Regions from separate parts of the Empedobacter sp. EJD.6dd genome, predicted to be linked through region 1. Evidence: riboswitches for the same ligand, from Rfam matches in the RefSeq annotation. Region 1 holds a riboswitch; the other holds the start of a gene.
The links. A riboswitch is a leader RNA that binds a small molecule or an ion and turns the genes downstream of it on or off. The one in region 1 is predicted to bind S-adenosylmethionine.
Positions count from the first base shown of each region.

Region 2: linked by a shared signal. The riboswitch ahead of AC2I98_RS02255 (homoserine dehydrogenase) and the one ahead of AC2I98_RS04650 (hypothetical protein) in region 1 are both predicted to bind S-adenosylmethionine.

Region 1 is NZ_CM170667.1:993,736-999,740, reverse strand. It holds gene def (peptide deformylase) at 1-451, shown strand, start outside; gene AC2I98_RS04655 (alpha/beta fold hydrolase) at 529-1,314, shown strand; gene AC2I98_RS04650 (hypothetical protein) at 1,557-1,802, opposite strand; SAM-I-IV-variant riboswitch at 1,845-1,944, opposite strand; gene AC2I98_RS04645 (ABC-F family ATP-binding cassette domain-containing protein) at 2,013-3,902, opposite strand; gene AC2I98_RS04640 (ABC transporter permease) at 3,937-5,118, opposite strand; gene AC2I98_RS04635 (HlyD family secretion protein) at 5,125-6,005, opposite strand, start outside.
Region 2 is NZ_CM170667.1:491,131-497,135, reverse strand. It holds gene AC2I98_RS02270 (metal-dependent transcriptional regulator) at 1-460, opposite strand, end outside; gene AC2I98_RS02265 (TonB-dependent receptor plug domain-containing protein) at 564-2,624, shown strand; gene AC2I98_RS02260 (thioredoxin fold domain-containing protein) at 2,621-3,058, shown strand; gene AC2I98_RS02255 (homoserine dehydrogenase) at 3,105-4,286, opposite strand; SAM riboswitch class I at 4,413-4,511, opposite strand; SAM riboswitch class I at 4,956-5,054, shown strand; gene AC2I98_RS02250 (homocysteine S-methyltransferase family protein) at 5,098-6,005, shown strand, end outside.

The DNA of each region.
Region 1 (6,005 bases):
GTATGCGACCGTACAAGATGAAGCAAGTAAAGGAGTTGGGATTGCTGCTCCGCAAATTGGTATCAATAGAAATGCTGTTTGGGTACAGCGTTTTGATAAAGAAGGTGAGCCTTTTGAGTTTATCATAAATCCTAGAATTTCGTGGTATTCAGACATTGTTCGTCACGGAAGAGAAGGTTGCTTGTCTATTCCAGATATTTTTGGAAAAGTGTATAGAAGTTTAGTTCTTCGATTAGAGTATTATGATTTAAATGGAAATTTTCATGATGAAACTGTTGAAGGATTTACAGCTGTTATTTTTCAGCATGAATATGATCATTTGATCGGAACATTATTTACAGATCGAATAAAAGAACAAGAAAAATTAAATTATGTGAAAGCAGAAGTTATGAATGATGTTTTTTATTTAAAGAAAACATCAATTGACTTTGACGATGATGATGAAGATTAAATATATCTTAAAATTATCAAAAGTATTATGCTTGGCATAGTTTTTAGTCTATTTTTGTACATCTAATTATCTATAAATTGTTAGCACATACAACATACATTCATCCAACAAGTACAGAATGGGTAACTTTTGTTCATGGAGCCGGTGGAAGTTCTACAATTTGGTTCAAACAAATTCGTGAATTTCGTAAACATTTTAATATTCTTTTATTGGATTTAAGAGGGCATGGACGATCTAAAAATAATTTGAAATCACTTTTCGAAAAACGTTATACATTCAAATCTGTTGCAAAAGATGTGATTGAAGTTTTAGATCATTTAAAAATCAAGCAAACTCATTTTGTTGGTATGTCTTTGGGTACTATTGTTATTCGACAATTAGCAGAAGATTATTCAGATAGATTTAGATCTATGGTAATGGGTGGTGCAATTATGAAAATCAATTTTCAATGTCAATTTTTGATAAATGTTGGAAATACGTTTAAGCATATGTTGCCCTATCTTATTCTATACAGAATATTTGCTTTTGCCATAATGCCAAGAAATACACATAAAGAATCGAGAATATTATTCATTAATGAAGCAAAAAAATTGTATCAAAAAGAATTTTTGAAATGGTTCAAACTAACTGCAGATGTCAATCCATTATTAAAATGGTTTAGAAAAGTTGAGTTAAATATTCCAACACTTTATGTAATGGGAGCAGAAGACCATATGTTTTTGCCTTCTATACAAGAATTAATAAAGAATCATAAAAATAATTCGGAATTAATTGTGATAGATGATTGCGGACATGTTGTCAATGTTGATCAACCACAAGTTTTTAATGATAAAGTAATAGCTTATATCAATACAATAAATTAACAAAAAGCTTCAGATGTTCTGAAGCTTTTTTGTTGTACAGAGTTTATTCATAAAAATCTAGAGTTTTTATTCAACAAAGAATTATTCTCTACATTGTGATTTAACTTATACAATATTCTATTATTTTACTACTTTATGGATCTGTAACTAATTATATTTACGTTAAAATCCTTATACAAATTAGGGCGTCTTCTTGAAAAATGTAGTTCTGGTGTATTCTTTTGGATTAGTCATTTAGAAATTTATTCTAAATATTCTAATTTATTTTTATTTAACCTTACATGGTGTTGTAACGAAAAGGTATTTCCTCTTATTAAAATTGTGCAATCAAAATTTCGTGATTGCAATTCGCAGAACAATGTTTTTACGTAACATCTTCTTGCAGAATTCCACGAGCTGTTACCAACTGTTTGATTAAAGCGTTCGATTAATTCATTGTCCGTTAATTCACGGAATAATACGACAAATTCATTTTTTAGATTTTCCATTGTTTCAATTTTTAATGATAAAAACAACAGGATAGAGTGGAGAATAACCTTTTATTTTGGCGTTTGCCCTCATTCTATACCACCGTAGCGCGGTTTTGGCTCGGTTGGTGTTCTGATTTTTCAGAAACTCCTGATGATTGATAGAGTAAATATAGAAATAATTTTTTAAAACAAAAAAAGGAACTCAAAAAAAGTTCCTTTTCAATATTTTTATTCGCTTAATTCTAACCAACGAAATTCTTTTTCTTCTAATTCGTCTACAATTTTTTGTAGTTCATCTCCAATAGTTGCGATTTTGTCATAACCTAAATTTGGGTCGGAAAGTAAATTTGTTAATTCTTCTTTTTTAGCTTCAAGAATTGGTAAAGATTGATTTATTTCGTCTAATTCTCGTTGCTCTTTGAACGATAATTTTCTTGGTTTTGCTTCCTTTATTTTTTCTTTAGATTCTACTTTTTCTTGAACTACAATTTCCTTTTCAATCTTTTTATCGTCAGCTTCTGGTTTATTTTTATCCTCGATATGATATTCTGTGTACGTTCCCATATAACGAGAAACTTTACCTTCTCCCTCAAATATCATCAATTCATCTACCACTTTATCCATAAAATAACGATCGTGAGAAACAACTAATAAACAACCTTGATATTCTTCTAAGAAACTTTCTAAAACTGTTAAAGTAGGCAAGTCCAAATCGTTTGTAGGCTCATCAAGAATCAAAAAGTTTGGATTTTTATATAAAATGGCTAATAATTGAAGTCGTTTTTTCTCACCACCACTTAATTTAGAAATAAAAGTATGTTGCTGTTCTGGTGTAAACAAAAACATTTCTAAGAACTGCTCTGCACGCATTTCTTTTCCACTTGCAAGAGGAAAAAAATCTGCTATATCTTTTACAAATTCTATAACACGTTCATCTTCTTTAAACTCGATTCCATCTTGTTTAAAATGTCCAATATTTAATGTATCTCCACGTTCAATAACTCCACTATCAGCAGGTTCAATTCCTTCAAGCATTTTTAAGAAAGTTGTTTTACCTACGCCATTTTTTCCTACTAAACCAATCTTTCCTCCGCGTGCAAAAATGTAAGAGAAATCGTCTAAAATTTTCTTTTGTCCAAATGCTTTCGATACATGCTCCATCTCGATAATTTTCTGACCCAAACGTGTCATCACCATCTCTAATTTCACTTGTTGATCTACAATTTTATGCTTAGCAACTTTTTCTGTATCATAAAATGCATCGATACGAGATTTAGATTTTGTTGTACGTGCCTGTGGTTGACGACGCATCCATTCTATTTCTTTACGGTAAAGATTTTTTGCTTTATCAATTGTTGCATTTTGATTTTCGATTCGTAACGCTTTATTCGTAATATACGTTTCGTAATTTCCTGAATGCACATACAATGTTTTGTCCTCCATTTCTAAAATTTTGGTACAAATTGCATCTAAGAAATAACGATCGTGCGTTACTAGAATCAAGGTTTTATTTTCTTTATTTAAGAAATATTCAAGCCATTCTACCATTTCGATATCCAAATGATTGGTAGGCTCATCTAAAATTAGAAGAACATATCCAGTTTCGAAACTCAAATCGATTAAAAACTTCGCTAATGAAATACGCTTACGTTGACCACCAGAAAGTTTTCCAATTTTTTGATCTAAGAAATCAATCTTTAGTTTCGATAAAATTTCTTTGATTGTAGGCTCAACTTTCCAAGCATCCAAAACGTCCATTTGCCCCATTAACTCAACTAATTCAGGGTTTGTCGGATCATTCTCAATCATATTGTCGTATTGACGAACAACATCTAGAACTTCGTTCGAATGATTGAAAATATATTCTTCACCCTTTAAATTTTCGTCAAAATCATCACTTTGATCTAACATTAGGATTTTAACACCTTTATTTGGACGAACAACACCTGAGTCGGCAGTTTCTAATCCTGCTAAAATTTTAAGTAAAGTAGATTTTCCACTTCCATTTTTTGCTACGAAAGCGATTTGATCACCTTCATTTACATGAAAATTGACATCTTCAAATAAAGTTCGGATTCCGTATGATTTGGTTAGATTTTCAACTGTAAGAAAATTCATGGCTTATTATCTGTTTTGTAAGTTAAAAAAGAAATTAAATCTTTTCTGTTTCGATTTGCTTGATCGATTGTTTAGCTTTTCTTATTTTAACGATTAAAAGAGCCAAAGATAAGACAAAGCAAATACTTCCTATTACAATTAGATTATTTAAATGTGGTTGAATTAGTGCTGGATCACCTTTTTCGATAAAAAGAATTCGAAATATTTTCAGATAATGTGTTAATGGAATACAATCTGCAATCACTTGAATCCATTTTGGCATTTGACTTAATGGCCAAGTGAAACCACTTAATATAAAACTTGGTGTTGCAACAACCATTAAAACTTCTGTAGCTTTTAGTTGACTTGGTAGTATAATACTAACCAAAAATCCTAAAAAACAAACAGCTAAAATAAATGCAAGTGAAGAAGTGAAAAATGGCCAAAATTCTGTTTCTAATTTCATGTTGTAAAACATGCCAAACCAATAATAAAGTAGAAAAATAAAAATTGACATGAATAAGTAAGGAAATGTTTTGACAAATAAAATAGTAAATGGATTAGAAGATTTTGAAACCAATTCATTAAAAGTTTTATTCTCAAATTCTGAAGCAAATGAAAGCGCTAAACCTAATAATAAAACTTGTTGTAAAACAGTTAATAAAACACCTGGAAGCATAAAATAAAGATAATTTCCACTTCTGATATTTTGTCGAATCATTGTTGATTTGAACGGTTCGTAACTTTGTGTAGCAACATATTCAGGAACACCTTGCTTGCGAGCAGTTTCGATTGAAATTCCAGCTTTCATTGTTGTTAAAACAGTAGTAACTGCAATAGCTGCGGTATTAGATGTTAACGTATTTGATCCGTCCACAAAATAGGCTATTTCGGGTAATTTCTTTTGTTGTAAATCTGCTTGAAAATTTCGAGGAATTATAATTACAACTTCAGCTCCGATTGCTAAAGCTTTATTCTTAGAATCAAATGTTGAAGGTAAAATTTCAGCAACTTTCACTGATTCATTTTCATCTAACATCTGAATAATTTTCTGACTTGTTGTAGTATGATCTTCGTCTACAACAATTATTGGCAAATCGGTTACATTCCCTTTTTTATATACATTTCCGATCAAAATACCATACATAATAGGTGCTCCCAAGAATAAAATGGGTAAAACTGGATTCTTGAAAAAGAGTTTAAATTCTCGTATGATTAAATGAAAAATAGTTTTCATCACAATTTATTTAGCGTTAAGATCCAAAATTATATTGGCTTTTGTAAGTAGTTGAGAAGCTTGTTTAGAATTAACAGGAACAATTTTTACTTCGTATTGTGATTGTTGTTGATCAATATCTGGATAAGCTGTTGAGATATTAGCATAAGAATTGAGTGCTTTTATCGAAACAATTTTTCCCTTCAATGTCATATTATTTTTATAAGGAACTTTTAGTATTACTTCTTGATTCTTTTGCAATTGACCGATTTTATTTTCTGGAATTGTAAATCGAAAAAAAGTAGATTCTTCTAGAATTCCGTTTGCAATAGAATATCCAGCCAAAGCTAATTCACCAACTTTGAGATTGATTGTTTCTACTGTCATATTCTGAGGCGCCTTGATGTATCTTTCAGCTTCAGCAACATCTACTTCTTGTAACGCACCTAAAGCACGCTCTTTTTGCCCCAACGCCATTTCTTGCTGTTCTATGCGTGCCCCATTTTCGGCGTCAGCAAGTTCAGCTGTTGCAGCCAAATACTGATTTTTAGCGCCTTGATATTTTGCATAAACTTCATCATAACTTTGTTGCGGAACAAGACTATCTCGTAACATGTTTTTTAAACGTCGATTAGATTTTTCTGCAAAATCTAATTGTTCTTTTAAACCTGAAACTTTAGCGCGCAATTGTTTCAATTGATTTTCTGTAGCCCCTTTTTTAGCCATTTTATATTGTGCTTCTGCTGAATTTACAGCACCTTCTGCTTGACTTTTCTTTGCATCAACTTCAGGTAATTGTAAAACAAAAAGTGTTTCACCTTTTTTTACTTCATCACCTTCGTGAACCAAAATCTGATCTATTTTTCCAGGTATTTTGGTAACAACACTAATTTGATCACGCTCAATTT
Region 2 (6,005 bases), 500 kb from region 1:
AATCTCCTTGTTTAAATTCAGCTAATTTTTTATAATTAATTTGTTCAACATTACCATTTTTATCGGGAATAGGAGAACCATGCGGATCTAATTTGGGATAATTTAATAATTCATCCATTTTATCAAAAAAAGAAGAACTCTGAATATGCTCTATTTGCTCTGCTATTTCATGAACTTCTTCCCATCCAAATCCCATTTTATCTACCAAAAACATCTCTGTTAATCGATGTTTTCTCACAATTAAAGAAGCTTTCAAAATTCCTTTATCAGACAACCTAAGTGGTTTATATGATTCATAAATAACCAATTCTTTTTCGGCTAATTTTTTCATCATACTATTTACAGTAGGCATTTTTATTTCCAAATGCTTACTCAAATCTTTCACATTCACTTCTCCATTGCCGTTTCCTGACAAATGAAATAAGGCTTTAAGGTAATTCTCTTCGACTAATGAATTCATAGAACAAATATAGTTGAAAATTAAACAAATATTTTAAATTCACTTTTAATAATATTTTTGTTAGATTTGTCTAACTTTTTAATTTGAATAATATTTAATCCTTATGAAAATAATCTTAAGCACAACTCTCACTCTATTATCTATCTTTTCTTCTGCTCAATTTATTAAAAACGACAGTATAATCAGAAAGGATTCAACCGAAAATTTAGATGAAATAGTTGTCACAGGAACAATGAAAGCCGTCAGAAAATCTGAAAGTCCAGTTCCTATAGAAATTTATTCGGCAAAATTCTTTCAAAAAAATCCTTCACCTTCACTTTTCGATGCTGTACAATTAATAAATGGCGTTCAACCTCAACTAAATTGTAATGTTTGCAACACTGGAGATATACATATAAACGGAATGGAAGGTCCTTATACTATGATTTTGATTGACGGAATGCCCATTGTTTCATCTTTATCAACTGTTTATGGATTGAGCGGAATTCCAAATTCTTTAGTAGATCGAATCGAGGTTGTAAAAGGTCCAGCATCTTCTCTTTATGGAACAGAAGCAATGGGTGGAATAATCAATGTGATTACAAAATCTCCTAAATCAGCACCTAAATTATCAATAGATTTTTTCACTACATCATGGTTAGAAACCAATATAGATGGTGGTTACAAATACAAATTAAACGAAAAAACAAATGCTTTATTTGGTTTTAATTATTTCAAATATGGAAATAAAAAAGACACTAACAACGATGGTTTTACCGATGTTACACTTCAAGACCGAATTTCACTTTTTAATAAATTTGATTTTGAACGAAAAGAGAGTAGAACTGCTTCTGTAGCTCTTCGTTATTTATACGAAGATCGCTGGGGAGGTGAAATGGATTGGGAACGAAAACTGCATAGAGGAAGTGACAAAATGTACGGAGAAAGTATTATGACAAATCGATTTGAAGCAATTGGAATGTATCAATTACCGCTAAAAGAAAAAATTATGACACAATTTTCTTATAATTTTCATCAACAAAATTCATTTTATGGACCCGAATCATATCAAGGAAAACAACAAGTATTTTTTGCTCAAACATATTGGGATAAAATAATTGGTAAACATAGTATTTTATTAGGTTCATCTTTTAAATACACCTATTACGATGACAATACACGAGGTACTGGTGAATATGATGTGGATAATAATCTTATCAAGAACAATCCAATGAACACACCGATTCCTGGAATTTTTATACAAGACGAATGGACATTGAATTCCGCAAATAAACTTTTAATCGGTTATCGATTTGATTACGATCAAACACATAAAAGTATTCATTCACCAAGAATTGCGTACAAATTTTCACCTTCTACATATCATATTTTTAGAGCAAGTTTAGGAACAGGATATCGTGTAGTAAATGTATTTACAGAAGATCACAGAGCATTAACTGGAGCAAGACAAGTTGTATTCGAAAACGAATTAAAACCCGAAAAATCTTTTAATGTAAATATCAATTATGTTTATAAAATACCTACTAGTTTCGGAGCTTTTAATTTTGATTTAACTACTTTCTACTCCTATTTTACAAATAAAATTATTGCCGATACAGATACTGATGAAACTAAAATTATTTATGATAATTTAAATGGTCATGCTATTTCAAAAGGAATTTCTTTAAACATTGATGCTACTTTTGATTTTCCTTTAAAAATTCTAATTGGCACTACCTATATAGATGTTTATAAAAAAGAGGAGAATGTAAAAGAAGTGCAATATCATGCTCCAAAATGGTCTGGAAATTTCTTAGCAACTTATACATTCAGAAATAAGTTTGTGCTTGATTTCACAACTAATTATAATGATAAAATGAGGTTACCTCACGTTGAAAATGACTATCGTCCAGAATATTCTAAACCAACTTTTATTGCAAATATTCAATTAAGTAAATCATTTAAAAACAATATTGAAATCTATGGTGGAATCAAAAATATTTTTAATGTTTTACCAAAAGGCGATGTCATCGCGCGTTGGTGGGATCCGTTTGGAGAACCTGGAAATGGTGTTACACCACCAAAAGGGAGAAATGATGTAATTTTTGAGCCAAATGATTATAGTTATACACCTATGCAAGGAACTCGAGGTTTTATAGGTATTCGGTTTAATTTAAAGTCATGAAATATTTAATTTTACTATTAATTACATCAAATCTTCATGCTCAAATTGTATTAGAAAAATTTAATACAATTTTTGATGAGAACCCTAAACCAATTCTACTCTTTTTTTCTACAAATTGGTGTAGTTACTGTATGATACAAAAGAAACAAATAGAAAAAGATGTTGAATTACTTCAGATTTTAAATAATAAAATTTATTTTATTGAATTAAATGCAGAAGCAAAAGAGCCTATTATTTTTCTAAAGAAAGAATATAAATCGAACGGAAAAATTCATTCATTTTTAGAAGAATTTATTGATAAAAATGAACAAATTAGTTATCCTTTTTGGGTATTAATCTCAAAAGATTTAGAAATAAAAATGACTTATTCTGGTTTAATAAAAGCTAAAAATATCCATATTTTATTGAAAACTTATTTTGATGATATAAAATAAATAAAGCCTCAAAAAAAAAATTCTTGAGGCTTTATAATCACAAATTTTACTCAAAAGCTATAATCGAAAGTGTTGAGTTTTCAATAATCTCTTTTTGTTTGAGCTTTTCTATATCAATCACACCAACAATATGATTGTAATTTTTACTTTGATAACGTTCTTCTATTTCATCAAAAAATTCAGAAACATCATCGTTTTGATTTTCAAATCCAATATAAATTCGTTTTTTCCCTGTTTGATTAAAAACTCCTTCTTCTTGATTTTCATATTTACGAATCGAATATTTATAATCATATTTCAAAGCTGAAATATCACTCAAAACAGCCGAAGATGTAGGAAAACGTCCTGCTCCTTTTCCATATAAAAATTGTTCATCGGAAAGCGAACTTCCAATCAAAACACCATTATATTCATTGTTTACAAGCGCAATTGTTTTTTTCAAATCAACAAAAGTTGGTAAAATTGTAGATGTTATTTCTCCAGTTTGATGATTGATTTTTGAATTAGCAATCAATTTTATCGTATAGTTTTTTTCTTTCGCGTATTTAAAATCTTCTACCTGTAAAGATGTAATTCCTTTTCGGATAACATTCCCTACTTCAATCTTTTTACCAAAAGCATGCAACGTAATGATCGCTAATTTACTTGTTGCATCAAATCCTTCAACATCAGCAGTAGGATCAGCTTCTGCAAAACCACTTTCTTGCGCAGCTTTCAATGCATCTTGATACGATTCATTTTCATTTGCCATTTTTGTCAAAATGTAATTTGTCGTACCATTTACAATACCAGAAACATAATTCAATAAATCATTATCAAAATATTCTTCTAAATTTCTTATAATCGGAACAGAGCCACAAACAGACGCCTCGTATAAGAACGAAACATTATTTTTATCCTGTAAATCAAGTAATTCTTTGTGATGCTCGGCAATCAATTTTTTATTAGCACTTACTACATGTTTTCCTTTGTTAAATGCTTTTTTGATAATATCATGTGCAGCATCTGAATCAGAAATTAATTCTACGACTACATTTATTTCGTCATCATTTAAAATATCATCAGCATTTGTTGAAAATAATTTTGCTGGTGCATTTCTTTGTTTTGTAGCATCTTTTATAACAATTTTCTTAATAGCGGCATTTAATTGTGGTTTTTCTTCTAAAACTTTATAAATCCCCTCTCCTACAACGCCAAATCCGAATAATCCGATATTTATTTTTTTCATTTATGTATTTCTTTGTTTATTGATTTTATCAGAAAAAAGTGAAGAAAAAAAAATGGTTCAATTGTAAATAAAAACAATTGAACCATTTTAATAAAGAATATTATTGAATGATTGGTTTTTCGTCTTTATTTATCTTCCCTTACAGGATGGAATTAGCACCTTGATTATTTAATCAGGTTGCTAAAGTTTCTTTGGGCCATTTCCCTCCACTTTTCTTGATAAAATGTAATATTTAATGAACTATTTCTGACAGCAAATTTATGGGAAAGAATTCTATATTTCCAAATAAATTTTATTTCAACTCTTTACTATTTTCTAAAACAATGAATTTTCATATTTGTTTTTAGAATTTATTTCTATGAAATATGATATGTGAAAATATTTTTCTATAAAATCGATTTAAAAGAAAAAACAAATCTTAACTTTTTTTCATTAAAAGTCATTTTCATTAATAAAATTCTAAAAACAGATAATTTAAAGTACTGATTAAAATATTTTTTCTAAAAAAATCTATATTTAAAGAATTATTTTCATAACAAATATTCAAAAAAGACCTATTTTGGAATTTAAATAATTTCAAACAAAAATTATTTCTATTAAGCAAATTCAATCTTCTTTTTTTTCATTGTTGATTTTTTTATTCTCAATACTTTAAATAATTTTGCAGATACCTTATGAAGAAAGATGGAGGGATTAGGCCCGTAGATATCTTGGCAACCCAAAGTAAAGTTGGGTGCTACATCCTACTCTAATTGAGAAAGATAAGGAATTACCTCACAATTCTTCCCATAAGGTTTTTAAAATATAGAAAATGACATTAAACGATATACTAAAAGAGCGTATTGTGATTTTAGATGGTGCAATGGGGACAATGATTCAAAAGCACAATTTACAGGAGGAAGATTATCGCGGAGAACGATTCAAAGATTTTCACACTTCTTTAAAAGGAAATAATGACTTATTGGTTTTAACACAACCACAAATCATAAAAGATATACATCGCGAATATTTAGCTGCAGGTGCAGATTTGATTGAAACCAATACATTCAATGCGAATATTATTTCGATGATTGATTATGATATGGTTGATTTAGTTGATGAATTAAATATAGAAGCTGTTCGCTTAGCGAAAGAAGCTTGTGAAGAATTTTCAACACCAGAAAAACCTCGTTTTGTTGTAGGTTCATTAGGACCAACAAATAAGACAGCTTCCATTTCTCCTCAAGTTAATGACCCAAGTTATCGTGACGTCGATTTTGACACATTAGCAAATGTATATTATCGTCAAGCGAAAACAATGTTAGAAGCTGGAGCAGATATTCTATTGGTCGAAACTATATTTGACACATTGAATGCAAAAGCAGCATTTTTTGGAATTCAAGATGCTATTATAGATACAGGAATTAATGTTCCTTTGATGGCTTCTGGTACAATTACAGATAAATCTGGACGTACACTTTCAGGTCAAACTACCGAAGCTTTCTTGATTTCTTTAGAGCATATCGATTTAGTTTCAGTAGGATTAAATTGTGCTTTAGGTGCAACAGATTTGATTCCATATTTAGAAGTAATGGCAGAAAAAGCGCCATTTTATGTTAGTGCCTATCCGAATGCTGGTTTACCAAATGCTTTTGGTGGTTACGATGAAACACCAGAAATGATGCGCGATTTTATTCGTCCTTTCTTAGATAAAAAATTAGTTAACATCTTAGGAGGTTG